One region of the Stenotrophomonas sp. TWI1151 genome, then DNA from elsewhere that is predicted to be linked to it. Evidence: predicted binding sites of a transcription regulator. Region 1 holds the regulator's gene; each other region holds the start of a gene.
What was found. Region 1 encodes FliA, which starts transcription of late flagellar genes. Its sites were predicted from a motif close to TAAAGTTTNNCNNNCNNNGGCCGATAA; they were not measured.
Positions count from the first base shown of each region.

Region 2: the regulator FliA is predicted to act here: its motif matches at 6,376-6,402, upstream of ABE422_RS09565 (HDOD domain-containing protein).
Region 3: the regulator FliA is predicted to act here: its motif matches at 6,027-6,053, upstream of ABE422_RS03385 (methyl-accepting chemotaxis protein).

Region 1 is NZ_JBDJLA010000001.1:249,914-259,488, forward strand. Features, by position in the region: gene ABE422_RS01075 (ParA family protein) at 1-691, opposite strand, end outside; partial or broken gene motD (flagellar motor protein MotD) at 853-1,698, opposite strand; gene ABE422_RS01085 (flagellar motor protein) at 1,700-2,440, opposite strand; gene ABE422_RS01090 (chemotaxis protein CheA) at 2,554-4,377, opposite strand; gene ABE422_RS01095 (protein phosphatase CheZ) at 4,383-4,997, opposite strand; gene cheY (chemotaxis response regulator CheY) at 4,997-5,389, opposite strand; gene ABE422_RS01105 (RNA polymerase sigma factor FliA) at 5,406-6,152, opposite strand; gene ABE422_RS01110 (MinD/ParA family protein) at 6,149-7,036, opposite strand; gene flhF (flagellar biosynthesis protein FlhF) at 7,023-8,669, opposite strand; gene flhA (flagellar biosynthesis protein FlhA) at 8,819-9,575, opposite strand, start outside.
Region 2 is NZ_JBDJLA010000006.1:98,613-108,187, forward strand. Features, by position in the region: gene ABE422_RS09525 (sigma-70 family RNA polymerase sigma factor) at 1-40, opposite strand, end outside; gene ABE422_RS09530 (hypothetical protein) at 351-542, shown strand; gene ABE422_RS09535 (mechanosensitive ion channel family protein) at 623-1,204, shown strand; gene ABE422_RS09540 (DksA/TraR family C4-type zinc finger protein) at 1,250-1,516, opposite strand; gene ABE422_RS09545 (DUF2058 domain-containing protein) at 1,626-2,177, opposite strand; gene ABE422_RS09550 (M48 family metallopeptidase) at 2,250-2,747, shown strand; gene ABE422_RS09555 (rRNA pseudouridine synthase) at 2,829-3,539, shown strand; gene ABE422_RS09560 (phospholipase D family protein) at 3,588-5,165, shown strand; gene ABE422_RS09565 (HDOD domain-containing protein) at 5,167-6,282, opposite strand; gene ABE422_RS09570 (Glu/Leu/Phe/Val dehydrogenase dimerization domain-containing protein) at 6,570-7,667, shown strand; gene ABE422_RS09575 (S8 family serine peptidase) at 7,746-9,575, opposite strand, start outside.
Region 3 is NZ_JBDJLA010000001.1:769,710-779,284, forward strand. Features, by position in the region: gene ABE422_RS03320 (heavy metal translocating P-type ATPase) at 1-414, shown strand, start outside; tRNA gene ABE422_RS03325 (tRNA-Ala) at 497-572, shown strand; tRNA gene ABE422_RS03330 (tRNA-Glu) at 626-701, shown strand; tRNA gene ABE422_RS03335 (tRNA-Ala) at 926-1,001, shown strand; tRNA gene ABE422_RS03340 (tRNA-Glu) at 1,052-1,127, shown strand; tRNA gene ABE422_RS03345 (tRNA-Ala) at 1,262-1,337, shown strand; tRNA gene ABE422_RS03350 (tRNA-Glu) at 1,387-1,462, shown strand; tRNA gene ABE422_RS03355 (tRNA-Ala) at 1,568-1,643, shown strand; tRNA gene ABE422_RS03360 (tRNA-Glu) at 1,693-1,768, shown strand; gene ABE422_RS03365 (GNAT family N-acetyltransferase) at 1,819-2,235, opposite strand; gene ABE422_RS03370 (SOS response-associated peptidase family protein) at 2,342-3,298, shown strand; gene ABE422_RS03375 (response regulator) at 3,306-3,686, opposite strand; tRNA gene ABE422_RS03380 (tRNA-Leu) at 3,811-3,897, shown strand; gene ABE422_RS03385 (methyl-accepting chemotaxis protein) at 3,951-5,813, opposite strand; gene ABE422_RS03390 (PAS domain S-box protein) at 6,096-8,294, opposite strand; gene ABE422_RS03395 (Tex family protein) at 8,546-9,575, opposite strand, start outside.

The DNA of each region.
Region 1 (9,575 bases):
CCGATTGCGGCGGCACGGTAAGGCTGGCGGCGTTGCAGATACGGGTGTCGACCGGGATCGCGTCTTCCCAGACGCGGTGGCCGTGCTTGTCCTGCATCAGCTTGACGGTTTCGTTGCCGGCGCGCGTGCGGCGGTCGAACAGGGTCGGCAGGATCGACATCGGCAGCAGGCGGCGGCGCGAGCGCTCGACCATTTCGCCGGTGCGGACCATGCCATCCAGGCCGTGCAGGGCCAGCGGCTCGGCCTGGGTCGGGATGATCAGGCGGTCGGCCGCAGCCAGTGCGTTGATCATCAACAGGCCCAGGGTGGGGGCGCAATCGAGCAGGATGTAATCGTGCTGGCCCTGATGGCGGCCCAATGCATTCTGCAGGGCCAGGCCGAGGCCAGGCTGGTTCGCGCTGCGGCGCTCCAGCGTGGCCAGCGCGGCCTGCGCGCAGACGTAGTCCAGGCCCGGGATGTCGCTGCGGTGGGCGAGGGTGGAGAGCTCGGCCGGTGGTGCGGCGAACAGTTCCAGCACGCCCTGCGGCGGCGGATCCAGCGGCACGCCGAAGGCGCGGGTCAGCGACGAATGCGGATCCAGATCGATCAACAGTACGCGGTGGCCCTGCGTGGCCAGACCGCGGCCGAGCGCAAGCGTCGTGGTGGTCTTGCCCACGCCGCCCTTCTGATTGGCAACAGCCCAGATACGCATGCGGTTCACTCCTTCATTGCGGGCGGAACGGCGGCGCCAACGCGGCTGCCGGCCGGCACCGGTGGCAACTGCACCGGTGCGATGGGGGTAACAGGGGTGCCGGCGGCGGTTGCCTGGGTGGCATCGGCCGCCTCGGCATCGGCGCTGAGCCGGTCGGTGATCGGATCGATGCTCTGCGCGGTGTCGGCCAGGATGATCACCATCACCCGCCGGTTGCGGTTGCGGCCTTCGGCGCTGGCATTGTCTTCGCGGGGGCGGAACTGGCCGTAGCCGACCATCGCCAGCCGTGCCGGCTGCAGGCCCTGATCAGCGAACAGATGCACCACGCTGGCCGCACGCCCGGCCGACAGCTCCCAGTTGGAGGGGAACAGCGAGGTGGCGATCGGGATGTTGTCGGTGTGGCCTTCCACGCGCACGCCATTGGGCGCATCGCGCAGCACTTCGGCCAGTTTGGAGAGGGTGTCGCGCGCGTGCACATCCAGCGTGGCCGAGCCGGTCGGGAACAGGATGTCGCTGTTGATCTCCACTTCGATCCACAGCTCGGTGCGGCGCACGGTGATCATGCCGCGTTCGATCAGCGGCGCCAGCGTGGCGGTGAGCTTGTCGGCGATGCCGTTGAGCTGGCGCTCGGCTCGCTGCAGCTGTGCCTGGTTGCGGATCGAGACCGGCATGCGCATCTGCGAGGCCATCGCCGGCAGCAGGGTCGGGTCGTTGCTGGGGGCGGGGGCGGAGGGGCCGATCTTGGTCCCGGCCCTGATCACCGAGGGGCTGTCCCAGCCGCCGCCCTGGACCTGCTGGTTGCCGACCTGCACCGGGTTGATGGTGCGCGGCGCGCCACCAAAGGCGGTGGTCAGCGCGTCAGCCATGATCCGGTACTTGCCCTCGTTGAGCGAGGAGATGGCGTACATCACCACGAAGAAGGCGAGCAGCAGCGTCATGAGGTCGGCGTAAGGGATCGCCCAGGCCTCATGGTTGGCATGTTCTTCGTGGTGCTTGCGGCGGGCCATGTCAGTGCAGGAACCCGGACAGGTTGGTTTCGATGTTGCGCGGGTTCTCACCCTGGGCGATCGAGATCAGGCCCTCGATGATCATCTCGCGGTCGCGGCTGTTGTGGTGGATCACGCTCTTGAGCTTGGCCGAGACCGGCAGGAACAGCAGGTTGGCCGAGGCGATGCCGTAGATGGTGGCGGTGAAGGCCGCCGCGATGCCGTGGCCGAGCTTGCTCGGATCGGCAAGATTCTTCATCACCGCGATCAGGCCGAGCACCGCGCCGATGATGCCCAGCGTCGGCGCATAGATGCCCATGCCCTCGAACACCTTGGAGGCGGCCAGGTCCTGGCTCTCCTGGCTGCTCAGCTCGATCTCCATCATGTGCCGGATGGTTTCCGGCTCCACGCCGTCCACCAGCAGCTGCAGCCCCTTGCGCAGGAACGGATCGTCCTGGGCGTCGACCTGCGCTTCCAGACCGAGCAGGCCCTGGCGGCGGGCGATGTTGCTCCACTCCACGATCTGCTGGATCAGGTGGCGGCGGTCGCTGCTCGGCGGCAGGATCACCCACTTCACGATCTTGAAGGCGTGCTTGAACACGGCCGGCGAGGTGTGCAGCAGGATCGAGGCGATGGTGCCGACGATGACGATCACGAAGGCGGCCGGCGACCAAAGCGACGCCAGACCAGCCCCCTTGAGGATGCTGCCGCCGACCAGTGAGGCCAACGCGAGGAAAAGTCCAATGAGGCTGAGTCTGTCCATGGGTCCGTTATCGGCTTGTGTGAATGGGACTTGAGATGCCGAAGGAATCCGGTGGGGCGGCGGTCACAGTTTTTGGGGGTAAAGCAGCCGACCAACGGTCGGCTCTACCGGCGTCAGCGGAGGCCGTCTACGTCGAGGATCAGCGACATGCGGCCGTCGCCGATCAGGGTGGCACCGGCGTAGCCGCGCAGGCCGCGCAGGGCCTTGGGCAGCGGCTTGATCACCACTTCCTCGCGGCCGCGGACCTGGTCGACCACGAGGCCGAAGCGGGCTTCACCGGCCTGCAGCACCACGATGGTCAGCAGCGAGGACGGCATCGGCTCCACATCCAGCCAGTGACGCAGATCCACCAGGGCCAGCGTGTGCGATTTGCGGTCCAGCACGGCGCGGCCGTCGAACCAGCCCAGGGACGTGTTGGGGGCGTGCAGCACCTCCATCACGCGGGCCAGGGGCAGGGCGTAGACGTCTTCGCCGGCCTGCACCAGCAGGGTTGGCAGGATCGCCAGGGTCAGCGGCACGCGGATCATGAAGCGGCTGCCGCGGCCCAGCTCGGACTGGATCTGGATCTGGCCGCTGAGCTCGCGGATGCGGGACTGGACCACGTCCATGCCCACGCCGCGGCCGGAGATGTCGGTGACCTGCTGCTTGGTCGAGAAGCCGGGCAGGAACACCAGGTGCAGGCATTCCTCGCTGCTCAGGCGGGCGGCGGCCTCCGGATCGATCAAGCCCTTCTCGCGTGCTTTCTGACGCAGGCGTTCCGGGTCGATACCCGCGCCGTCGTCCTGCACTTCGATGCTGACGTAGTCGCCTTCCTGCTGGGCCGACAGGCGCACGTGGCCACTGCGTGGCTTGCCCTGGGCCTCGCGCAGGTCCGGCATTTCCACGCCGTGGTCGATCGCGTTGCGGACCAGATGGACCAGCGGATCGGCCAGCGCTTCGACCAGGTTGCGGTCCAGCTCGGTTTCCGCGCCGATCAGCTCAAGCTCGACCTCCTTCTTCAGCGACCGCGCGACATCGCGTGCCACCTTGGGGAAGCGCGAGAACACCTTGCCGACCGGCTGCATGCGGGTGCGCATGACCGCCGACTGCAGGCGCGCGGTGGCGATGTCCAGCGTGGAGACCGCGCGGTCCAGTTCTTCATCGTGCAGGCGCGCACGCAGGGTCTTGAGCCGGTTGCGGGAGAGCACCAGCTCGCCGATCAGGTTGACGATCGCATCCAGGCGCTTGGTATCCACGCGCACGGTGTGTTCGGCTTCGGCGAGCGGCTTGGCCGGGGCCGGCTTGGCGCTCGGGGCGGCCGGCGCAGCCACGGCGCGCGGTGCAGCCACCGGCGCGGCGGCAATGGCCTTGGCACCAGGAACGGCGCCACCGTGCAGCTGGTCCAGCAGGGCTTCGAACTCGTCCTCGCCGATCAGGCCGTCATCTTTCTTCGGGGCCGCGATGGCGGTCGGTGCGGCGCCGCCGTGCAACTGGTCGAGCAGCGCCTCGAACTCATCATCGGTGATCATCTCGCCGCCGCTGCTGGCCGTGGCGGTGGCCGCAGGCGCCGGCGAGGCCGGCCCATTCACGTCGAACTGGGCGATCAGCTCCGGCGGGGCATAGCCCGGCTCGGTCCCGGCCGAGACCGAGTCCAGCATCGACTGCAGGTAATCCAGCGATTGCTGGGCTGCATCGAAGTGGTGAGCCTGCAGCGTGGCCTGGCCGGAGCGGGCCATGCCGAGGGTTTCCTCGGCCGCGTGGCACAGCTCGACCATCGCCTGGATGCCGAGGAAGCCGGCACCGCCCTTGAGCGTGTGGAAGCCACGGAACACGGCGTTGAGCTGGTCGGCATCCTGGGGCGCCTGCTCCAGCGACACCAGCTGTTCGCCGAGGCGATCCAGGATTTCCTGGGCCTCGAGGATGAAGTCGGCAGCGATATCGTCTGGCACAGCACTCATGAGCGTTACAGTCCCAGGTCCGAGAGCAGGTCGTCGGCGTCGTTCTGTGACACCGCGTGGCGATCCAGGCCATTCACGGCCGGGCCGGCCAGGCCGTTGGTGTCGCGCTTCTTGTCGTCTTCCTGCGGGGGCAGGCCGAGCGCACCGAAGCCCTCATGCACGCGACGCACGATCCCGACCACGCGGCGGATGATCTGCCCGGTAAGGTCCTGGTAGCTCTGGGTCAGCGCGATTTCGGTGAGGTTGTGGCGGATCCGGTCCAGCTGCTGGCCCTGGTCGGGCGTCAGACCATTGGCGCGCAGCTGTTCGGTGAGCGAGCGACATTCCTCGGCCAGGTCCAGGGTGCGGTGGGTGGCCTGTTCGGTCATCGCCACCACGTGGTCCAGGCGCGCGCAGGCATCATCCAGCTCGCCGGCTTCGCTGGGCAGGCTGGGCAGTTCGCCCAGGGCCTGGCCAAGCTCGCGGGCCAGGCGGTTCAGGCCGGCCATCATCGGCTGCGTGCGCAGCGCGGCGAGGGCGTCGATTTCCCGGCGCCAACCGGCTTCGTCACCGCTTTCCAGCGCGGCCAGGGCGTCCTGCAGGCGCTGCACCAGCGCGGATTTGTCGCTCAGGGTGTCCATCAGGCGCTCGCCGCCAGGCGTTCGAAGATCTTGCCGAGCTTTTCTTCCAGGGTCTGGGCGGTGAACGGCTTGATGATGTAGCCGTTCACGCCGGCCTGGGCCGCTTCGATGATCTGCTCGCGCTTGGCTTCGGCGGTCACCATCAGCACCGGCAGCGTCTTGAGTTTGGCGTCGGCACGCACCGCCTTGAGCAGGTCGATGCCGGTCATCACCGGCATGTTCCAGTCGGTGACCACGAAATCGAACGGCTGGCTCTGCAACATCGCCAGCGCCGCATGCCCGTCCTCGGCTTCGGCCGTGTTGGTGAAGCCCAGATCGCCCAGCAGGTTCTTGACGATACGACGCATGGTCGAGAAGTCGTCGACGATCAGGATACGCATGTTCTTGTTCAAAGCACTTTCCTCGATTTCAATGGTTCTCGAGGCCGGCGTCTGCCGCCTCGAAGATCTTCAGCCGGCCCCGCAGGCGCAGCACGGCCTGGCCATGGATCTGGCACACGCGCGATTCGCTGACACCCAACACGGCGCCGATCTCTTTCAGGTTCAGTTCCTGCTCGTAGTACAGCGACAGCACCAGCTGTTCGCGCTCGGGCAACAGGCCGATCGCGTTGCCCAGCTCACGCCCGAACTCACCGCGTTCCAGCACCTGCTGCGGGGTCGGGCCGCCCTGGGCGACGGTGTCCAGTTCTCCCTGGTCCTCGATCCGCGATTCCAGGCTCAGCACCTGGCCCCGCGATGCGTCTTCCATCAGGCGCAGGTAATCGGGTAGCGGCATGTCCATCGCGGCGGCCACTTCGGTGGCGCTGGCGGCACGGCCGGTGCTCTGCTCCAGGCGACGGATGGTCGCGGCGGCATCGCGGGCGCGGCGGTGCACCGAGCGCGGCACCCAGTCGCCACGGCGGATCTCGTCGATCATCGAACCGCGGATGCGGATCGAGGCGTAGGTTTCAAACGAGGCGCCCTGGTCGGCGTCGTAGCTGCGCGAGGCCTCGATCAGGCCCATCATGCCGGCCTGGATCAGGTCGTCGACCTCCACGCTGGCTGGCAGACGTGCCGCCAGATGGTGGGCGATGCGGCGGACCAGATCCGAGTGCTGGGCAATGCACTCGTTGGCCGCGGTGCGCTGGACCTCTTTGTATTGTGCTGCGCCCTTCATACCGTCACCCCGCGTTGCTTGAGGATGCGTTCCAGGAAGAACTCGACGCCGCCACGCGGCTCGGTCGGGGCCTGCCAGCGGGCGGTGCGGCGCGCGATCTCGGTCAGCGCCAGGGCGGCCGGGCTGGACGGGTAGGCCTTCACCACCGGCTGCTGGCGCTGTACCGACAGGCGCAGCCAGTCATCCTGCGGCACGCAGCCCAGGTAGTTCAGCGAGACATCGGCGAGGAACTTCTCGCAGACGCGGCTCAGCTTTTCGTACAGCACGCGGCCTTCGTTCGGGTCGCGGACCATGTTGGCCACCACCTGGATGCGGTCCACGCCGCGCTCGCGCGAGAGCACCTTGATCAGCGCGTAGGCGTCGGTGATCGACGCCGGCTCATCGCAGACCACCACCACGGTGTCCTGTGCGGCCTGGCAGAAGGTCAGCACGCCATCGGTGATGCCGGCGGCGGTATCCACGATCATGATGTCCAGCTCGCGCTCGAGCTCGGAGAAGACGTTGACCAGGCCGACGTGCTCGGCCGGCTGCAGCTCGGCCATGTGGCGACGGCCGGAGGCGGCCGGGACCACCAGCACGCCGCCGGGGCCTTCGATGATCACTTCTTCCAGCGTGCAGCGCCCGGCGACGAGGTCGGCCAGGGTCACCTTCGGCTGCAGGCCGAGGATCACATCGATGTTGGCCAGGCCGAGGTCGGCGTCCAGCAGCAGCGTGCGCTTGCCCATGTCCGCCAGCGCCACGGCCAGATTGGCCGAAACGTTCGTTTTGCCCACGCCGCCCTTGCCGCCGGTGACGGCGATGGTGCGGACCGGGCCCAGCGGCTGGCTTCGGGTAGCCGACAACGGGAAGGTCTTGGTCAGCTTGGCATACTCACGCGACGGCATGGTTCAACTCCGGGTTGCAGGGCATATCGGCCGCGCGGCGCAAATCTTCAAGGCGAAGTACAAGATTGGCCGCACTGGCACGGTGCAGGTCTTCAGGAACGTCCTGGCCATCGGTGACCCAGGTGATCGGCAGGCGGTGATCCACGGCCACTGACAGGGCGGTACCGAAGCGGCCGGTTTCGTCCAGCTTGCTCAACACCACGCCCTGCGGGTTGGCGGCGCTGAAGCGGCGCACCACCTCGTCCATGTCGCCGAAGCTGGTGTTGGCCGGCAGCACCAGCAGGGTGCGGATCTGCTCGGCGGCGCGCAGCCACTGCAGCTGGGCGGCCAGGGCGCGGTCGCGCGGGCCCAGGCCAGCGGTGTCGATCAGGACCAGCTTGTAGTCCTTCAGCCGCTCCAGCAGCTGGTTCAGATCACTGCCGCTGCTGGCCTCGTGGACGGCGATGCCGAGCTGGCGGCCGAAGCCGTACAGCTGCTCGCGGGCGCCGATGCGGCCGGTATCGGTGGTGACCAGGGCCACGTCGCGGGCGGCATGCGCCTCGGCGAAACGCGAGGCCAGCTTGGCGATGGTGGTGGTCTTGCCGGCGCCGGTCGGGCCGACCAGGGCGATCACGCCGCCGGCTTCAAGCGGGTCGACCGGGGCGATCGGCAGCTTCTTGGAGAGCAGGCCGAGCATCAGGCCGCGGCCACGGTGGGCCTCGGTATCCAGCGGAATCTGCATGGCCACGTCGCGGCTGATGCCGGCGTCGAAGCCGTACTCGTCCATCAGGTCCAGCGCGGCGGCGCGGACCGGCGAGCCGCGCAGGCGCTCATCGGTGAACCGGTGCATCTCACGCTCGATGACATGGCGCATGCCGGCCACTTCATGGCGCAGCTGGCGGATTTCTTCGTCGTCGCGCTGGATGACCGTCAGTTCCGGCACGCTCGCCACGACCGGTGCCGGTTCATTGGCGGCGGCGATGACGGTCTCGGCGATCGGCAGCGGGAGTGCCGGCGGCAGGGCAGCAGCGACGACCGGCACCGGCGCGGCGGCGCCCTGCAGTACGGTCTCGTCCGTCTCCTCCAACGGCGGATCGATCACGAAGCGGGCGCGGTTGATCGGGGCCGGCGTGGCGACGGCATCCACCGGTGCGGCAGGCGAGGCGGCCGCGGCCTGCTCGACATTGAACGGCGCGAAGATCTGCTCCGGCAGCGACGGTTCATTGACGGCAGGACTGACGCTGGCGCGGGCCAGGGTGGCAGCGAAACCGTCGCTGCCCGGCGGCGGCACAATTTCGTTGGCGGTATCCAGCGTGCGACCGGTGGCGCCGACGGCGGCGCGGGCCAGTGCGGCCACCGCCGAGGTGGTCGCGGCCACCGGTTCGGGCGTGGCGACCGGGGCCTTGCGGCGGGTCACGGCGGCAATCACGGCATCGGCGGCGCTGCGCGGGCGCGGTGCCGGCGGCGCGACGTCCTTGCGGGCCGCTTCCAGCGCACGCTGCACGGCGCTTTCGTCGTAGTTGGCCGCCGCCACGATTTCGACACCTTCCTCGATCCGGCGGTTGGACAGGATCACTGCGTCCGGACCGTGTTCCTTGCGCACCAGGTTCATGGCCGAGCGCATATCGGAGGCGACGAAGCGTTTGATTTTCATGCTGTGATACCGGGACTGGGGCGGCGGAGTGGTGGAAGGGAAACGCTGGTTGTCGGTGGTCTGCACGGTCAGGGAGTCCCTTTATTTCCTGCTGCGGTGAAATCGAATGAGGTGTCTGTTTTCTGTCGCGGTGCCGTTGGGTGTCCGGCTCAACTGATCGTGCCGACCAGCTTCAACCGTTTGTCCTCGGGCACCTCGCTGTAGGCGAGTACGGACAGCGAGGGGACGCTGTGGCGTACCAGCCGTGCCAGCGCGGCACGAACCGGGCCAGGCACCAGCACGACCGCCGGCTCGTTCTTCGCTTCCTGCTTGCCGACACATTCGGCCAGGCTTTGATGCAGTCGCTCGGCGAGTCCGGGTTCCAGCGCGGCGCCGTTGCCCTGCGTGGACTCCTGCAAGACCCGTTCCAGTTGCGGGTTGAGGGTGAAGACCGGCAGCTCCGGCGACATCCCGGCGATCTCCTGCACGATGAAACGGCCCAGCGCGTTGCGCACGGCAGCGGTGAGCACGGCCGGGTCCTGGCTGGTCGGCGCGCTTTCCACCAGCGATTCGACGATCTTGCGCAGCTGGCGGATCGGAATGCGCTCGATCAGCAGGTTCTGCAGCACGCGCACCACGGCCGACAGCGGCAGCGACTTGGGCGTCAGATCTTCGACCAGCTTCGGCGCGCTCTTGGCCAGGTTGGCCAGCAGCTGCTGCACTTCTTCATGGCCAAGCAGCTCCGGGGCGTGCTCACGGATCAGGTGCGACAGATGGGTGGCGACCACGGTGGCCGGATCGACCACGGTGTAGCCCATCGATTCGGCATTGGCGCGCTGGTGCGGCTGGATCCAGGTCGCATCCAGGCCGAAGGCGGGATCCTTGCCGGCGATGCCTTCCAGGGTCCCCAGGGCGCTGCCCGGGTCC
Region 2 (9,575 bases), on a different contig from region 1:
GGTTCGTGGCGCTGGAGGCGGGCATGGTCGTGTCGAGCATATCCGTTGGATGCGGGGGGCATGGAAAAGGTTTAAGCCCGTTCTGACTTTCTTTTCAGGTGCCTCCGCTTGGGGCTGCCGCGAGCGTGAGGGCCCCGTAGCAACCGGCGGGCCCTCGGCAAATGTCCCCCGGCCGCCGCCTGAAGGCGACGACCTCCTCCTTGATTTTGCCCAGGGGCCTACCGGCCGCTACGGGACTCGCGTGTGGCACGCGTGCGCCAAGGCGGATTATTTCTGCGGTCTTTAAACCTTCCTGGCCGACGCGGCATCCAATCCTCTGTCACTACCGGCGCCCGCCAAGGAGTATCCCCATGTCATCCAGTTGCCTGGCCGTGCTGCTCTCACTGGCCACCGGCTGCACGCTGCCGTGGAGTCCGCTGCAGATCCGGCTCACGCTGGCGCCCGAAGCGCCGGATGTCTGCCTGCAGTACGCGCAGAACGCGCCGCTGTGTGCCTCGGCGATGATCGCTGCGTTCGATGTGTACGGCAGCCCGCGGCCGTAAGCGCACACCACGATGCGGCGAGGCGCATCGGCATTACCATGGCGGGATCGGCACTATCGCTGCAAAGGAATTCCGCCCCCATGAAAGACCATCTGCCCGCCTGGACCCACGAATGGCTGCACTATGGGGTCCCTGCCCTGCAGATTCTGGTGACCCTGCTGGTGGCCTGGCTGCTGCGGCTGGTTGCCCGGCGGCTGATCCGCCGCGTCGGTGAGCACTACACACTCCCGCCGGAAATGATCATGGGCGCACGTCGGGTGTTCACCTTCCTGGTGTATTTCACCGTGCTGCTGATCGTGCTCAACATCGTGGGCGTCTCGGCAACGGTGCTGTGGACCGCCTTCACCGGGTTCGCCGCGGTCGGCGCGGTGGCGTTCTTCGCCGCGTGGAGCGTGCTGTCCAACATCTTCTGCACGCTGCTGATCTTCACGACGCGGCCGTTCCGCCTGCACGATTACATCGAGCTGCTGGAAAACGGTGAGAAGCCTGGACTCAAGGGCCGCGTGATCGACATCAATCTGATCTACACCACGTTGCAGGAAACCGGCAGTGGGCATGAAGGCACGGTCCTGCAGATGCCCAACAACATGTTTTTCCAACGCACCGTGCGCCGTTGGCGCGATCCTTCGCAGGCGCCGGGCGGGATTCAAGGGGACGGCTGAGTCCCGCCGCCGTCGGCCAGGCAATGCCCGCTGCGGGATCGATACCTAGCGCAGCTGGCTGTCCTTGCTGCCGCGGCGGTTGTAGCCGCTGCCCTCCTGCTGGGCGGCGTCCTCTTCTTCCTGGCAGCGCACGCATAGTCGTACGCCGGGCACGGCCTTCCGCCGCGCCTCGGGAATGGGCGCGTCGCAGTGCTCGCAGTGGGTCAATCCGGGGCCGTCGCGCAACTGTGCGCGGGCCCGCTGGATGGCCTCATCGACGGTGGCGTCGATCTGATCCTGGACGGCGCCGTCGCCTGCCCAACCTGTCGCCATGATGTGTCTCCCATGCCGGTGTCAGGCCACCAGCATAGACCCGGCCCACGACGCCGAGCCGACGTGGGGCTGAACGCCCGCGGCGCCGGGTGAACGCTTCAGACGGGGCTTACCAGACCAGGTCGTCCGGCACCTGGAACTGGGCGTAGTACGCATCGTCCTCGGCGTTGCCGGTGCTGGGCTCGCTGCCGGGCTGGCTGTTGTCGAGCACGATCACGCTGGCATCGCGCTCGCGGACCTTCTCGGCCGCCGCCCGCGGCAGCAGTTCGAAGCCGTCGCCATGGCGCACGATCACCAGGCTGCCCGAGGCCAGCTGGCGGCGCAGCACGTTGTTGACCAGCAGGGTGCGGATCAGCGTGCCATCGTTGAAGCGGTACTCGCTCTCGCCTTCACGCTTGACCTTGTGGGCCTCGACGATCTGGCGGACCTGGGCCTGCAGTTCCTGGGCGTGGGCCTTGGCTTTGCGCTCGGCTTCCAGCGCGCGATCGCGCTCGGCCTTTTCCGCGCGCAGGCGCTCGGCCTCGCGCTGGCTTTCGCTGGGCGCGGCCGGGGCCTTGCCGTGACGGGCTTTCACCTGTTCACGGGCGGCCTGGGAGACCTGGGATTTCTTGACCAGCCCAGCCTTGAGCAGCTGCTCCTGCAGGGGATTTGCCTTCGCCATACGCCTAGCATCTGTTGTTGCGGGATTCCGGAGGCCATCATACTGGTCTGCCCGTCCCGCCCCAACCGCCCGATGACCGCCCTGAAGTACCTCGCCGGCTATCCCGACGCCCTGCAGCAGCAGGTGCGCGAGCTGATCGCGGGCGACCGGCTGGGGCCGTGGCTGGAGCAGCGCTATGCCGAACTGCATACGGTCCGCAACGACCGCCAGCTCTACGATTACACCCAGGGCCTGAAAGAGCGCTACCTGCGCCAGTCCGCGCCGCTGTCCAAGGTGATCTACGACAGCAGGCTGCAGGTGCTCAAGCACGCGCTGGGCACCCACACCACGGTCTCGCGGGTGCAGGGCAGCCGGCTCAAGGCCAGCCGCGAGATCCGCATCGCCACGGTGTTCCGCGAGGCACCGGCGCCGTTCCTGAAGATGATCGTGGTGCACGAACTGGCCCATCTGAAGGAATCGGACCACAACAAGGCCTTCTACCAGCTGTGTACCCACATGGAAGCGGACTATCACCAGCTGGAGTTCGATCTGCGCCTGTACCTGACCCACCTGGAACGCACGCCGGCCTGAGCCGCAGCGGCCCTCATCGCGCAGCGCCGGGCCCCAGCCAGTACACTCCCCGCCCGTTTCCCGTTTTATGTTGCCTGCCCCATGACCGACCCGATCCGACTCGACAAACGCCTGACCAGCCTGATCGGCTGCTCCCGTGGCGACGCCCAGCGCTACATCGAGGGCGGCTGGGTGACCGTCAACGGCCAGGTGGTCGAACAGCCGCAGACGATGGTCACCGACGAGGACATCGTGCTGCGCGAGAACGCCGAGGCGACCCGCACCGAGACCGTGAGCATGCTGCTGCACAAGCCGGCCGGCATGCGCTCGGACGAACTGTGCGCCCTGGTGACCCCGGAAAGCCGCAGTGAACTCGACGCCACCGGGGTGACCCTGCTGCAGCGGCATTTCCACGCCCTGCAGCTGGTGATGCCGCTGTCCGACGACGAAAGCGGCCTGGTGGTGGTCAGCCAGGACGGGCGCGTGATCTCGCACCTGAAGGATCGCGGCGCAACGCTGGAGCAGGAATACCTGGTGGAAGTCAGTGGCGAGCTGGCGCCCTACGGCATGAAGCGCCTCGCGCACGGCCTGAGCTTCCGCAGCTGGCCGTTGCCACCGTGCAAGGTGAGCTGGCAGAACGAAACCCGCCTGCGCTTTGCGATCAAGCCGGTGCATCCGGGCCAGCTGCGCGACATGTGCGCCCAGGTCGGGCTGGAGGTCATCAGCATCCGCCGCCTGCGCATCGGCCGCGTGGCGATGGGCAAGCTGGTCCCGGGCCAGTGGCGTTACCTGGCACCGGACGAGCGTTTCTAAACCGCGCCAGCACTCGCCCTGCACGCCCCGGCCGCTTACGATCGGGGCATGACCGAGAAAAAACCGTTCTGGCGCCGGCTGCTGCGCTGGCTGGGGATCGTTGTCGCCCTGCTGATCCTGCTGGTCCTCAGCGGCCTGCTGCTGGCCGACCACCTCACCCCGCAGGCCGTGGGCGAGCGTTCGACGGTGCTGCCCACCCAGGCCGACCAGACCCCGATCGATCGCGAGCTGGTCCGCCTGCAGGCCGAGCACCCCGGCCAGACCGGTGTGGCCTTCCTGTCCGACGGGCTGGACGCGTACGCCGCACGCGCGGTGATCACCCAGCACGCCGGGCGCAGCCTGGACCTGCAGTACTACATCTGGCACGACGACCTCATCGGCCATCTCATGGCCAACGAGCTGTACCGCGCGGCCGAGCGCGGCGTGCGGGTACGCATCCTGCTCGATGACATGAACGCGCAGGACAAGGACGCGCTGATGATGGCGCTCGATGCGCACCCCAACATCGAGATCCGCCTGTACAACCCGTTCCGCAACCGCAACGGACTCTGGCGGCTGGTCGAGATGGTGCAGCGCGTTTTCAGCGTCAACCACCGGATGCACAACAAGTCATGGATCGCCGACGGGCGCGTGGCGATCGTCGGTGGCCGCAACATCGGCGAGGAGTATTTCAGCGCACGCCCGGATGTGAACTTCCGCGACCTGGACCTGCTGGTCGCCGGCGAAGCGGTGCAGCAGGCCAACACGATCTTCGACGATTACTGGAACAGCGATACCGCTGTGCCGATCCGTGCGCTGGCGTTCTACACCGAACCGCAGCTGCGCCTGCTGATCGGCGAAAGCGAGCACGAAGCGCGCCTGGACAGTGCCAAGCCCTATCTCGAACGCGTGGCGCGCTCGCAGGCGGCGAAATCGTATTACCGCGATGCGCTGGATCTGCACTGGTCACACCACGTGGAGATCGCCTCGGACCCGCCGATGAAGCACCGCCGCGACGATCAGGCCGACTGGCTGGTGACGCGCCTGGTGCAGGAGCTGGAAAGCGCACAGCACAAAGCCTTGCTGATCTCGCCCTACTTCGTTCCTGGCGAGGACGGCACCGAGGGCTTGGGCGCGATGGTCGCGCGCGGGGCCCAGGTCGCGGTCATCACCAACTCCCTGGCCGCCAATGATGTGGCCGCCGTGCACAGCGGTTACATGCACTACCGGGCACCGTTGCTGCGCAGTGGCGTGCAGCTGTACGAGCTCAAATCGCGCGGCAACGTCGATGGCGGCGGTCTGTTCGGCAGCAGTGGCGCCAGCCTGCACACCAAGGCGTTCATGATCGACGACCAGCGCGGCTTCGTCGGCTCATTCAATCTGGACCCGCGCTCGGCGTATCTGAACACCGAGATGGGCGTGCTGTTCAACGATCCGGTGCTCGCCGCGCAGCTGCGCGAGGAGTACCTGCGCCTGGCCAGCCCACGCCAGAGCTACTGGGTGGCCCTGGGACCGGACGGCGACGTGCGGTGGCTGGAGCGCGATGCGCAGCCGCCGCACTGGCTGTATACCGAACCGGACACCGGGTTCTGGCTGCGGGCCAGCGCGCGCGCGATCAGCTGGCTGCCGCTGGAGTCGCAGCTCTAGCTCAGCCGGCCTGGGCCACGTCGCGCTCGGCCTCGTCGCCCTCCAGCGTTTCCACGGCGCGCCCGTGCACGCGCCGCCAGATCCACTGCAGTGCGTGCGGCGGTGTGTCGTCCAGTTGCTCCAGCAACGCCAGGGCCTGGACCTGACCGATCTGGCCATGGCGGCACAGCAGGCTGGCCGCCGCCGCCGCACGGGCAAAGCGCAGGCTGGCCGCCAGCCCACTGCCACTCTGGCGGATCAAGGCATCGTGCACGGCCTTGGGCAGCTCCCATGCCGCGGCGATGCGGCTGGCCACCGGCAGGGTCCAACTGTCGAGAAGATCCGCCGCCAGCGTGCGCGGCGGGGCGGCGAGCGCCTGTTGCGCGCAGGCATCGAGCAGATGGCGCATCACCAGCGCCGCGCCCAGGCCCTGGGTCAGGCCCAGCCACTGCGCGGCGAAGCCATCTTCATGGGTCACCGTGCGTGCGTGGTCGGCGGCAGCACGCGAGGCCAGCAGCGCATGCTCCCAGATCACCGCACTGAACTGGGGAAAGGCATCGCACTGCAGCTGCATCACCGGCTGCACCAGCACCGCGCTGATGATCTGGCGGATGCCATCGGTACCAACCAGGGTGACCGCACGCTGCAGGGTCTCCACCGGGCGCGCCTGCACCCGGTAGACCGGGCTGTTGGCGATGCGCAGCAGATTGCCGGTCAACACCGGGTCCTGGCCGATGATCCCGGCCATGGCGCGCGCCGAGGCGTCGCTGTCGTTGACGGTCTGGATCAGCTGCGGCAGCAGCTGCGGGCGGCGGGGCAGGTGTTTGGCCGACCAGTCCCGCGCCAGCAGCGAGGCGGTGACGGCATCACGCAGTTCAACGGTGCGCGGGGCCGCGGCGTCGGCGGCATCGCCACTGCGCGGCACCAGTGCCAGCGTATGCAGCCCGGCCTGCAGCACCCCCACCGGATCGGTACCCGGCGCTACCGGGGCAACCGGCAACGCCGCGGCTCGCCCGTGCGTGGCAGTGCCACGGGCCATCGACGGCGCCACCACGGCACGCCGGTGACGGAGCACAGCGGCCATGCCAAGCAGCGCCAGCACGGCGGCGCCGACAACCACAGCGCCGATCATGCCCATGGCCCTGGACGCGCCGGGTCCCGCACTTGCCTTGTTGCGACTGCGCCCACGTGATCCTTCCTGCGATGACCGGCCATCCACACCGTTGCCACGGCATCGGCCTGCGCTTCAGCAACTTTAATGGCCGTGGGGCGCAAGACCCCTGACAACACCGTCCGTCGGAATGCACTAGAATGGCGCCGCGCGACCCGTCCGAGACCCGACGACGTCGCTTTTTTTGTTTTACAACCCACCTTTTGCTGGCGCGTTCGCCGCTGTTCGCCACCGTTCGCACCATCGGAGCCACCATGTTATTTGAAACCCTCGAAACCACCGGTCACGAACAAGTGGTGTTCTGCCACAGCCGCGACGCCGGTCTGAGGGCGATCATCGCCATCCACAACACCACCCTCGGCCCGGCCTTGGGCGGTGTGCGCATGCGTCCCTACGCCAGTACCGACGAGGCCCTGGCCGATGCGCTGCGCCTGAGCCGCACCATGACCTACAAGAACGCCCTGGCCGGCCTCAACGTGGGTGGCGGCAAGGCGGTGATCATCGGCGACCCAAAGCGCGACAAGACCGAAGTGCTGTTCCGCGCCTTCGGCCGCTATGTCGATTCGCTGGGTGGCCGCTACATCACCGCCGAGGACGTCGGCACCGATGTCAACGATATGGAGAACATCTACCTGGAGAGCGAGTACGTCACCGGCGTCCACCAGGTGCATGGCGGCTCCGGTGACCCGGCACCGTTCACCGCATACGGCGCGCTGCAGGCGCTGATGGCGTCGATGCAGCACAAGCTGGGCCATGAGGAAGTGGGCAAGGCCAGCATCGCGGTGCAGGGCCTGGGCCATATCGGCATGGAGCTGGTGAAGCTGCTGCGCGATCGTGGCGCCAAGCTGTACGTCAGCGACCTGGACAGCACGCGCGTGGATCGCGCTGTCACCGAATACGGTGCAGAGGCGGTCAAGCCGGAAGACATCTACGACGTCAACGCCGACATCTTCGCGCCCTGCGCGCTGGAAGGCGCGATCAATCCAGACACGCTGCCGCGCCTGAAGTGCAAGATCGTCTGTGGTACCGCCAACAACCAGCTCTCCAGCCTGGAGGTCGGCGATGAACTGCACGCGCGCGGCATCCTCTACGCACCGGATTACGCGGTCAACGCCGGTGGCGTCATGAACGTCTCGCTGGAGATCGACGGCTACAACCGTGAGCGCGCGATGCGCCTGATCCGCAGCATCTACCACAACCTCGGCCGCATCTTCGCGCTGTCGCAGAGCGAGGGCATCGCCCCGCAGCGCGCCGCCGACCAGATCGCCGAATCGCGCATCCTGTCGATCGGCAAACTGAAGATGCCGCTGGGCCGCAGCACGCCGCGCCGGGGCAGCCTGCGCGGCAACTGAGCCGTTGCGCTGACAAACGAAGAGGGCGCGATCATCGATCGCGCCCTCTTTTTTCGTGCGTCGCGGCCAGGCCCGCGTCTAGAACCCAGCCGAATACCGCAGCTGCGCCTGGCGCAGATCGCCGCGTGGCCCAAAGCGCTGGTCGTACCCGAATGCCAGGCGGCTGTTGCGGCTCAACCATGACTCCAGCGAAAGCCCGAACAACCCGCCCGAGCGGGCCGGCTGCACCCCGGCCACCGGCGCCCAGGCCTCGACACCGACGAAGCTGGCATCCAGCGAAAGGCCGTCGCTGGACAGATGCTGCTGCCATTCGGCATAGCCGCGCAGCGACCAGCCGCCCCAGCGCCGCTCGGCGCGCAGGCCGGCCAACGCCTGGCTGCGCGTACTCACGGCATCGCGCGCGCGCAGACCGAAACCCATGCCGCCTGTTTCACTGAAACCATCGCTGTCCACCCGGGCGTACTCGGCGCCCAGGTAAGGCGTCAGCGAGGCGGTGGCACTGCCGAAACGGTAGCCCGACTCCACGCTGGCCGCGCTGAAGCTGCCGCCATAGCGCGCATTGACGCCGTACTGCCCCGCACCGAGCAGCAACTGGCGATCGATCTCACGGGTGAACTGGCCCGCGCCGATCTGGCCCATCGCATAGGCGCGGCCGGTGCCCCAGCCGGCATACACCTGCGCCTGCGACTGACGGTCGCGGCCGCGGTCACTGCCCCACTCGCGGCTGCCGTAGCTGCGCGTTTCACCGAACGCGACACCGAGCATGCCGTGGCTGCCCAACGCCATGTCCTGGCCCATCATCCAGCCGCGGGTCGCCACGCCGTTGCCGGCGAAACTGCCTTGGCCCGCCTCGCCCAGCGTGCTCTGCCAGGCACCGCGCAGGCGTGGCACGGCCTGCACCTCACCGAGCCGTGCCGACAGCGCACGTCGGTTCATGTCGATGCTGTCGAAGGTCGCTGCCGTGGCCAGGGCATGCGCCTTGCCGGAGAGGCTGTCCAGGCTGGCCTGCAAGGCGCTGGCGCCATCCACCTGCTGCAGCTTCCCGGCCCCGTCGGCAAACCCGTCCAGTGCCGCACCGTTGCGATCCAGCACTTCAAACGCGGATTCGACCCGCGCTGCCGAGGCCAGCGCCGTGCCGCCCAGGCCGGCCTGGAGGCTGGCGCTGGTGACGCTGATGCGGTCGATGACCATGGTGACGTCGTTGTTGGCGTGCAGCAGGCTGGCCTGGAGCAGGCTGCCGGGTGCCAGTCCGTTGGTGACGCTGGCGAACGTGCCGGCCACCCCACCATCGGCGTGCAGCAGTGGCTGCGTGCGTCCGTCACGGGGCACGTAACCGGCGATGATGCTGTCCACACGGACCGTGCCGGCCAGCGTGGCGGTGCCGTTCACCATGAGCGGGTTGGCCCCCAGTGCGACGACCAGTTGCGCGCCGGCACGCTGGATGTAGTTGCCTTCGATGACCGCATCGATGTTGTCGCTGCGCAGCATCACGCTGGCGCCGTTGTCCACGTTGCCACTCACCCGCGTGGTGCCGTTCATGAACTGCAGCGCCGCGCCGTTGGGGTCACCGGCCTGCGGCACGATGAGCACGTTGGAACGCAGCGACGCACCGCCGCGCAGCGCGAGGGTGCCGCGCTCGATGAACGTGTCACCGGTGTAGGTATTGGCGCCGGCCAGGGTCAACGCACCCGTACCCTGCTTGGTCAGTCCGCCGCTGCCGCTGATGTCGTTGCTCCATACCGAATTCAGCCCCGGCGTGCTGACATTGACCGTCGTATCGCCCCAGTCCAGCCTGGCCGGACCGTTGATCGCCTTGGCGATGTTGAGCAGGCCATAGCCGAACGTTCTGTCCACGCCGGCCGCACCGAGATCGGTGGCCGTGCCGAGCAGCGTCTGGCGCACCAGATC
Region 3 (9,575 bases), 520 kb from region 1:
CCCGCCGACAAGGCCGCGTTGATCCGTTCGCTGCAGGCGCAGGGCCGCAAGGTGGCGATGGCCGGCGATGGCATCAACGACGCGCCGGCGCTGGCGAGTGCGGACGTTGGCATCGCGATGGGCAACGGCACCGATGTGGCGATGTCGAGCGCACAGGTCACGCTGGTCAAGGGCGATCTGCGCGGCATCCTGCGTGCGCGCCAGCTGTCCACTGCAAGCGTGCGCAACATGCGGCAGAACCTGGGCTTTGCGTTTCTCTACAACGGCCTCGGCATTCCTGTTGCAGCCGGCGTGCTGTATCCGCTGGGCATCGTAATGTCGCCGATGTTGGCGGCGGTGGCGATGAGTCTGAGTTCGGTCTCGGTGATCAGCAATGCACTGCGGCTGCGCCATCAACGACTGCCCGGCGAGTGACCGCGGATTGCATGACGATATTTCTTCACTTTTTTCTTGCCAATCCAAAACGTCGTCGCTATGATTTCGCTCCTCACGACGTGGGGCCATAGCTCAGCTGGGAGAGCGCCTGCATGGCATGCAGGAGGTCGGCGGTTCGATCCCGCCTGGCTCCACCAATCCGATCATTAGGCCGATCAGATTGCAGTGACAAAATTTGAAGTTTTCGTGCGTCCCCATCGTCTAGAGGCCTAGGACATCACCCTTTCACGGTGGCGACCGGGGTTCGAATCCCCGTGGGGACGCCAGTTTCAAACAAACAGCCCTGACTTCGGTCGGGGCTTTTTGTTTGTGCCGCATCGAGCAACGCTCGGCATTGGCGGCCTGTTTTATCGCGTGCGTGCTGGTGCACTCGCGCGGGCAACGATCAGCCTCTGCAGATGGATGCCCGCATGCATTCTTTCTTCGGTATTTCAGAAAAAAGACTTGGCGAATGCTTCACGGCCGCGTAGAATTCCGCCTCCAGCATCGTGGGGCCATAGCTCAGCTGGGAGAGCGCCTGCATGGCATGCAGGAGGTCGGCGGTTCGATCCCGCCTGGCTCCACCACTCCGGACCTTAGGCCGTTCGGTGTGCTGAACAATTTGATGAGTTTATGCGTCCCCATCGTCTAGAGGCCTAGGACATCACCCTTTCACGGTGGCGACCGGGGTTCGAATCCCCGTGGGGACGCCAATCATCAGAAGAACACGGAGGCCCGGCATGCCGGGTCTTTTTGTTCACCGCCTACTGCGGTTGCGATGCGGATGCCCGAAAGGCTTCCACAAACGTGAACAGGCAGATATACTAGGCGGCTCGCGGTACAACGTGGGGCCATAGCTCAGCTGGGAGAGCGCCTGCATGGCATGCAGGAGGTCGGCGGTTCGATCCCGCCTGGCTCCACCACTTCTCCGGACACAGGCCGTCCGATAGAAGCCAAAATTCGGTTTAACGCGTCCCCATCGTCTAGAGGCCTAGGACATCACCCTTTCACGGTGGCGACCGGGGTTCGAATCCCCGTGGGGACGCCAGCTTCAAACAAACAGCCCTGACCTCGGTCGGGGCTTTTTGTTTGACGAGCCCCCTTCCCATTCGGCAAGACCGCCGCTATGATAGGCGGCTCGCAGCACAACTGTGGGGCCATAGCTCAGCTGGGAGAGCGCCTGCATGGCATGCAGGAGGTCGGCGGTTCGCTCCCGCCTGGCTCCACCACTTCTCCGGACACAGGCCGTCCGATAGAAGCCAAAATTCGGTTTAACGCGTCCCCATCGTCTAGAGGCCTAGGACATCACCCTTTCACGGTGGCGACCGGGGTTCGAATCCCCGTGGGGACGCCAGCTTCAAACAAACAGCCCTGACCTCGGTCGGGGCTGTTTGTTTATGGGGCCTACGCCACCACCTTCGCCATGCCCACCGAGCGCGGCGCGGTCACGGTGAAACCGAACTGCGCATACAGCCGGTGCGCCTGGCCATCGGCGATCAGGCTCACATACGCACCTTGCGCATTCGCGTGCAGCCAGGCATCGAGCTCGGCCATCACCGCCTTGCCCAGACCCTGCCCCTGGCGGTCCGGGACCACGGCGATATCCACCACCTGCAGGAAGCAGCCGCCGTCGCCGATGAGCCGGCCCATCGCCAGCAACCGGTCATCCTCGCGCAGGCTCACCCCGAAGACCGTGTTGGGCAGGCCACGCGCCGCCGCCTCGGCCGTTTTCGGGCTCAGGCCGGCCAGCACCCGCAGCGCGCGGTATTCCTCCACGCTGGGCGCCAGGGGGATGCAATGAACACCAGCAGGCAGCGACATGAGACGGGTCCGGCAATGAATGGACGCTCAGCATGCCCGAACGTATTCGCAGCATGTGCGACCCACCGGCCTATCCTGTCCCCCCTGCCCACCCTGTTCCGTCGCCATGTGCTATTCCGCCCAGATCCGCGCCGATTACACCAAGCTGGTCCGTGAGTACGGGGCCATGCTGTCCCTGGACGAGTTCGCCCAGCTGTATGCCCACGACGCCGGCAAGCAACGCCCGAAAACGCCCAAGGCGATGGACGATGGCTTCGCCGGCGCGCGCACCGCGCAGGGCCAGGAGATCGTGGCGCGAATACAGCAATGGCATGCCGAGGAGATGCAGGCGCTGGATGAGGAGGTGCGCCTGCAGAGCGCCCGGCGGAAGGCGGCCGAAGAACACCTGGCCGCACGTCCCACGCAGAAGGCGCGCAATGAACTGCGCGTGGCGGGCAACCGGATTGAACGTGCGCAGACGCGCCTGGCCGATCTGCAGCGCGCCGGCCTGGTGCCGCGCGACAGCCGCATTTTCCCCGGCGTCTATGCGCCGGTGATCGTGTCCGAGCAGGGCCAGCGCGTGATCAAGCCGATGCGCTACCAATGCCGGCTGCCGGACAAGCCCGCGCGCAACGACGTGTTGTATCCCGGCACCTACAACGCGCGCCGCGACAGCCTGGAGGTGTACTGGAAATCCGCGTTCGGCCACCAGCATGGCGTGGTGGTGGTGCAGTCGTTCTACGAGCACGTGCCGCGGCATGCCCTGGAGCAGCGGATGCTGTCGCCGGGCGAGAAAGCCGAGAACGTGGTGCTGGAATTCAGCCCGCAGCCACCGCGCGATCTGTTGATCGCCTGCCTGTGGTCGGCGTGGGAAGGGCCGGAGGGCCGGCTGTTGTCGTTTGCCGCGATCACCGACGAGCCACCGTCCGATGTGGCACGCACCGGGCACGACCGCTGCATCGTACCCATCCGGCGCGAACATCTGGATGCCTGGTTGAACCCGGACCCGCACGACCTCGCTGCGCTGTACCGGATCCTGGACGATCGCGAACCGGTCACACTGGCGCACGCCGAAGCGGCGTGAGAGCTGCTCAGCCGACGACCGAATCGCCTATCCGTGCCCGCCCCAGCGCGGCATTCAACTCGGCCGTCAGGTAGGGCTTGGTCAGGATGATGCCTGCCCGGAAGGCTTCGGGGAGGTGCTCGGTCGCCATGCCGGTGGCCAGTACGAAGGGAATCTGGCGCGCGGCCAACGCCGCAGCAACCGCTTCACTGGTTTCATTGTTGGCCAGGCGGTAATCCAGCAGCACCACCTGTGGCTGGGTCTCGCCGAGCAGACGCAGCGCCTCGGATACCGAGGCCGCCAGCCCCACCACCACCGCGCCGGACTGCACCAACTGCATCTGCAGCAGGGCGGCACTCATTTCGTCGTTCTCGACCACCAGCACCCGAAGATCCTGCAGCGCGCTCATGACGACTCCCTGTATGGTTCAGCGCGATGAGTATAGCGTCCTGCGTAGGTGAAACCCTGACAGGAACTTAAGCATTCAGGTCTGCACAAACGTCGACATCTTGTATACACTACGCGGCCAGCCAGCCGAAGTGGCGGAATCGGTAGACGCAGCGGACTCAAAATCCGCCGCCCTTAAAAGCGTGTGGGTTCGAGTCCCACCTTCGGCACCATGGAAAACCAGAACGCCCCGGATCGACGGATCCGGGGCGTTTTTCGTTACCGCTCAGACCAGCCGAAGCGTCGGATGTGCGGCATTGGCCGCCGGTGGCGCAGCCGGTCGCGACGTTCCCGTCGCCCCCGCCACCCGGAATGCCGCCACCGTCTGCAGCAACTGGGTGGACTGCTCTTCCATGCTGCGGGCCGCCGCAGAGGCCTCTTCGACCAGCGCGGCATTCTGCTGGGTGCTCTCGTCGATGTGCTCGACCACCTGGTTGATCTGCTCGATGCCCTCGCTCTGCTGCTGGGCCGCCGCGCTGATGTCGGCCATGAGATCGCTCACGCGTTTCACGCTGACCACGATCTCGTCCATGGTGCGCCCCGCGCTTTCGACCTGACGCGTACCCGCCCCGACCTTCTCCACCGAGTCGCCGATCAGCTGCTTGATCTCCTTGGCGGCTTCGGCCGAACGCTGCGACAGCGAGCGGATTTCCGAGGCGACCACCGCAAAGCCGCGCCCATGCTCGCCGGCACGGGCCGCTTCCACTGCGGCATTGAGGGCCAGGATATTCGTCTGGAACGCGATGCTGTCGATCACGCCGATGATATCGACGATGCGCCGCGAGGAGTCGTTGATCAGCGACATGGTGGAGACCACCTCATGCACCACATGGCCACCCTGCGCCGCCACCTCGACCGCACCACCGGCCAACTCATTGGCCTGGCGGGCGTTGTCCGCGGTGCGCCGCACGGTCGCGGTCAGCCCCTTCATCGAGACGGCGGTCTCCTCCAGCGAAGCGGCCTGCTGCTCGGTGCGCACGGACAGGTCGCTGTTGCCTTCGGCGATCTCGCTGGCACCCACGGCAATGGTGTCCGCTGCCAGCTTGATCTGGGTGATGATGCCGGCCATCGCTTCGACCAGCGCATTGATGCCCTCGCACAACTCGGCGATCGGGCCGGTCTTGTCCTGGGTGGCGATATGGCCGGTCAGATCACCCCCCTGCGCCGCCGCCACCACTTCACGCGTCTGCGCGACGGCCTGCTGCAGCGCCAGCGAGTCACGCACCTGGGCCGTGATGTCGGTAGCGTACTTGACCACTTTGAACGGCCGTCCGTTCATATCGTAGATCGGGTTGTACGAGGCCTGGATCCAGACCTCGCGACCGCCCTTTCCCAGGCGCTTGTACTGGCCGGCGTCGTATTCGCCACGGCCGAGTTTGGCCCAGAACGCCCGGTACTCGCCGCTCTGGCGATGCTCGGGCTCGGCGAACATCGAATGGTGCTGCCCGCGCACCTCCTCCAGTGCATAGCCCATGGCAGCGAGGAAGTTCTCGTTGGCGGCCAGGATGCGGCCCTCGAGATCGAACTCGATCACCGCCTGTGATTTGTTGATCGCGGCGAGCTGGCCGGCAAAATCGGCCGCCTGGAATTTCTGCGCGGTGATGTCGGTCGCGAACTTGACCACTTTGTACGGCCGTCCGTGGCTGTCGAAGACCGGGTTGTAGGACGCCTGGATCCAGATCTCGCGTCCACCCTTGCCGATCCGCCGGTACTGGCCGGCGTCGAACTCACCGCGGCCCAGGTTGGCCCAGAAGTCGCGGTACTCCGCGCTCTTCGCATACTCGGCATCGACGAACATGGCGTGGTGCCTGCCTTGGATCTCCTCCAGCGTGTAGCCCAGCGTCTGCAGGAAATTGTCGTTGGCGTGCACGATGGTGCCATCGAGGTGGAACTCGATGACGACCTGGACTCTATGCAGCGCCTTGATCTGATCTTCGAGCTCGGCCTGCCGTTGCAGCGCGGCCGATGCCGCGGCGCCATGGGCCGCGCGACGGGAAACGAACCGTGCCGTGAGCGTTCGCCACAACGACCCGGCGTCGGCGTCGCTGGCACGACCTGGCACATGCGTGTGCAAGCCTGAAGTAATCATCGTTAGACCTCGGTGTCCGGTTAGCGAATAGGTCAGCGCCGGGCGGTGGCCCGGTGGCGGTATTCCGTTGGCTGGGACTCACGAAGATCGTCAGTGGGGATGACGCAACTTCGATGGGCTTCAAACACCGGGCGGGCCGGCGAACATGAACCATGCAAAAAAGGTGTACGGCCAGATATCCACGTGAGCAGACGGGCAGCAACTGCGAGTCATATAACGGCGGACATTCTGAAAGCTTTAGGGCCATCAACGGCCGCGGCCGGGGCCTGGCCCGGCCGGCCGTCACTCGCCGCTTTCGCTCGAATCCAGGGCGTCAAGAGGGTCCACGGCACCCAGAGCGTCGGCCTCCACCTGCACGTTGTCGCGCCCCATCGCTTTGGCCCGGTAGCACTGCGCGTCGGCGGCGGCCACGGCGTCATCCACGCTCATGCCCCCGAACAATGGCGCGATGCCGATGCTGGCGCCCACGCTCAACCGCCGCTGGTCCCAGGGGATCGACAACCCCCGCATCGCCTCGAGCAGATCGCTGGCGATACGGCGGGCGCGCTTGAGCGAACAGCCGGCCAGGATCACCGCGAACTCGTCGCCGCCCAGCCGCGCCACGATGTCCGAATCACGCACGCCATGCCGCAGCACGCTGGCCACCGCCCACAGCACGGCATCGCCAGCCAGATGGCCGTGGGTATCGTTGACCGGCTTGAAGTGGTCCAGGTCGATATACATCAACGAGGCCGACTGCCCGGTCCGCGCGACCCGGGTGATGGCCTGCTGCAGATGCGCCTCGAAGCCGCGCCGGTTGCTCAGTTCTGTCAGCGGATCGATCTCGGCCAGATGCCGCGCCTCGCGCTGGCGCGCACGCTGCTGGGTGACGTCACGGATCACCCAGACCGCGCCGCTGGTCAGGCCATCCTCATCGCGCAGCCAGGCACGGGTCAGGTCGACCGGCAGCAGATGCGCACCCACTGACAGCAACAGGTCCGAATGCAGGTCGACTGCATTGCTGTCCGGGTCGAGCAGCACGGCCACATCCAAGGGGGAGCGCGGCGCGTATTCGGTCGTGAGCTCCATCACCTCCTGCAGCTGGCTGCCGGCCAGGACCCCGGCGCCCTCCCCGGCCAGCGCGCGGGTGGCCGCGGCGTTGGCGTACTGGATCCCCCCCTGCAGGTCCAGGGTCAGCACCATGTCCGCCACCGCATCCAACGTGACGCGGGTGCGCTGCTCGGATTCACGCAACTGCTGACCACTGAGCCGTTGGGCGGTCACGTCCTGGATCTGCGAGACGAAGTGCAGCGGCTCGCCATTTTCCGTGCGGACCAGTGAGACCGACAGCCGCCCCCAGACCAGGTTGCCCGCCTTGCCCAGGTACCGCTTCTCCATGTGGTAATGCGCGCGGCGGCCGGCCAGCAGGTCACCGAGCAGGGCCAGGTCGGTGTGCAGGTCATCGGGATGCGTGAGCGTCTGGAAATCGATCTGCAGCAGTTCGGCACGGGTGTAGCCGAGGATGCCGCACAGCGAATCGTTGACGTCCAGCCAGCGCCCTTCCAGCGACACCAGGGCCATGCCAAGCGCGGCCGACGAGAACGCCCCGGCGAATTTTTCCGAGGCCAGGAACGCCTGTTCGCGGACCTGCAGCAGCGGGGTCAGGTCGACCGCCATGCCCACGTAGCCGATTCGGTTGCCGCCGGCGCAGTCCAGCGGACTGATCGACAGGCGCACCTGCCTGCGCTCGCCGTCCTTGCGCAGGAACGTCCACTGATGCGACCAGGTGCCCTGTGCCGCCCGCGCGCTCAACGCCTCGAAGACGGTCGGCAGGCGTCCGTCCGCCTCCATATGGGGCTGCAGGTAGGCGCGCATCTCTTCCGGATCGTGGAACAGCCCCGGGTTGACCCGGCCGATCACTTCATCGGGGCGGTAACCCAGCAGCTTCTGCGCACCGGTATTGAACAGGTTGACCACCCCATCGACATCGGTGGCGATCACCGCCACCTCGTCAGAGGCATCCACCACCGCCTGCAGGCGCTGGCGCATGTTGGCCGCCTCCTGCCGGGCCTGCTGCAGTTCGGTAACGTCGGCATGCGCACCGGCCATCCACAGCGGCCGGCCCTGCCCATCGCGCTCATACACGCGACCGCGGTCCTGCACCCAGATCCAGTGGCCCTGTTTGTGGCGCATCCGGCACAGGCTGTCGTAATGCGGCGAGCGACCTTCCAGATGCGCTTCGAGCAACGTATTGGACTGGGCCAGATCGTCGGGATGCACCAGCTTGAAGAACGTCTCCGGCGTGATGGGTGCCAGTTCCTCACGCGTATAGCCGACGATCTCCGCCCAGCGCTCGTTGACCCGCATCTGGTTGCCCGGGATGTCCCAGTCCCAGGTGCCCGCCGCAGTACCTTCGATGATCATTTCCAGCCGGTGGCGCTGCTCGGCCATGTCGCGCAGCGCGGCGGCCGCATCCCGGGGGACGTCCGGTTGCCGGCTCATGTGTGCGCTCCGGTCCGACACGCCACGCACAGCCCTGCGCCAGCGCGGTAATCGGCGCTGGAGCCCGCCCGGTTGCCCGGTCCTGCCTGGTCGTCTGTCATCTGGGCTCCCCGCCGTCCACCCACCCTACGGGCATTCAACGCGAAGTGTGCGTAAACCCGGGCCAAACCAGAAGTGCCCCTGCCCCTGGAGACCCCGGAAAACGCCAAAAGCCGCCCGAAGGCGGCCCCTGGCAGGCACCCACCGCGGGATCAGCCGCCGCGCTTGGCCCGGGCGAAGGCGTCGGCCAGCGCATTGTTGGCCGGCGGTGCGGCGCCGCCCGGACGCGGGCCGGACGGGGTGCCACGACCGCCACCGCGCGGACCATTGCCCGCCCCGCCGTCACGGCGGCCGCCACCGGCCGGGCGCACATCGCGCTCACCCGGGGCCTTGGCCGGGGCCGGGGTGTCGTCCAGGCGCCGGGTCAGGGCGATGCGCTTGCGCGCCACGTCCACCTCCAGCACCTTCACCTTGACGATGTCACCGGCCTTGACCACATCACGCGGGTCTTTGACGTAGGTGTCCGACAGCGCCGAGATGTGGATCAGGCCGTCCTGGTGCACACCGATGTCCACGAAGGCACCGAACGCGGCCACGTTGCTGACCACGCCCTCCAGGATCATGCCCGGCTGCAGGTGCTTGAGCTCTTCCACGCCCTCGGCGAAACGCGCCGCCTTGAACTCCGGGCGCGGGTCGCGGCCGGGCTTTTCCAGTTCCTTCAGGATGTCGCGCACGGTCGGCACGCCGAAGGTGGCGTCGGTGAACTGTTCGGCCTTGAGCCCACGAAGGAAACTGCCATCGCCGATCAACGCCTTGATCGGGCGTGCCGTGGCGGCCACGATGCGCTCCACCACCGGGTAGGCTTCCGGGTGCACCGAGGACGCGTCCAGCGGCTGGTCGCCATCGGCGATGCGCAGGAAGCCGGCGCACTGTTCAAAGGTCTTGTCGCCCAGGCGCGGCACCTTGAGCAGGTCCTTGCGGCGCTTGAACGGACCGTTGTCGTCGCGGTGGCGCACGATGTTTTCGGCCACCGTGGCCGACAACCCGGACACGCGCGAGAGCAGCGCCGCCGAGGCGGTGTTGACGTGCACGCCGACCGCGTTGACGCAGTCCTCCACGCGCGCATCCAGCGCACGCGCCAGGCGGTACTGGTCCACGTCGTGCTGGTACTGGCCCACGCCGATCGCCTTGGGTTCGATCTTGACCAGCTCGGCCAGCGGATCCTGCAGGCGACGCGCAATG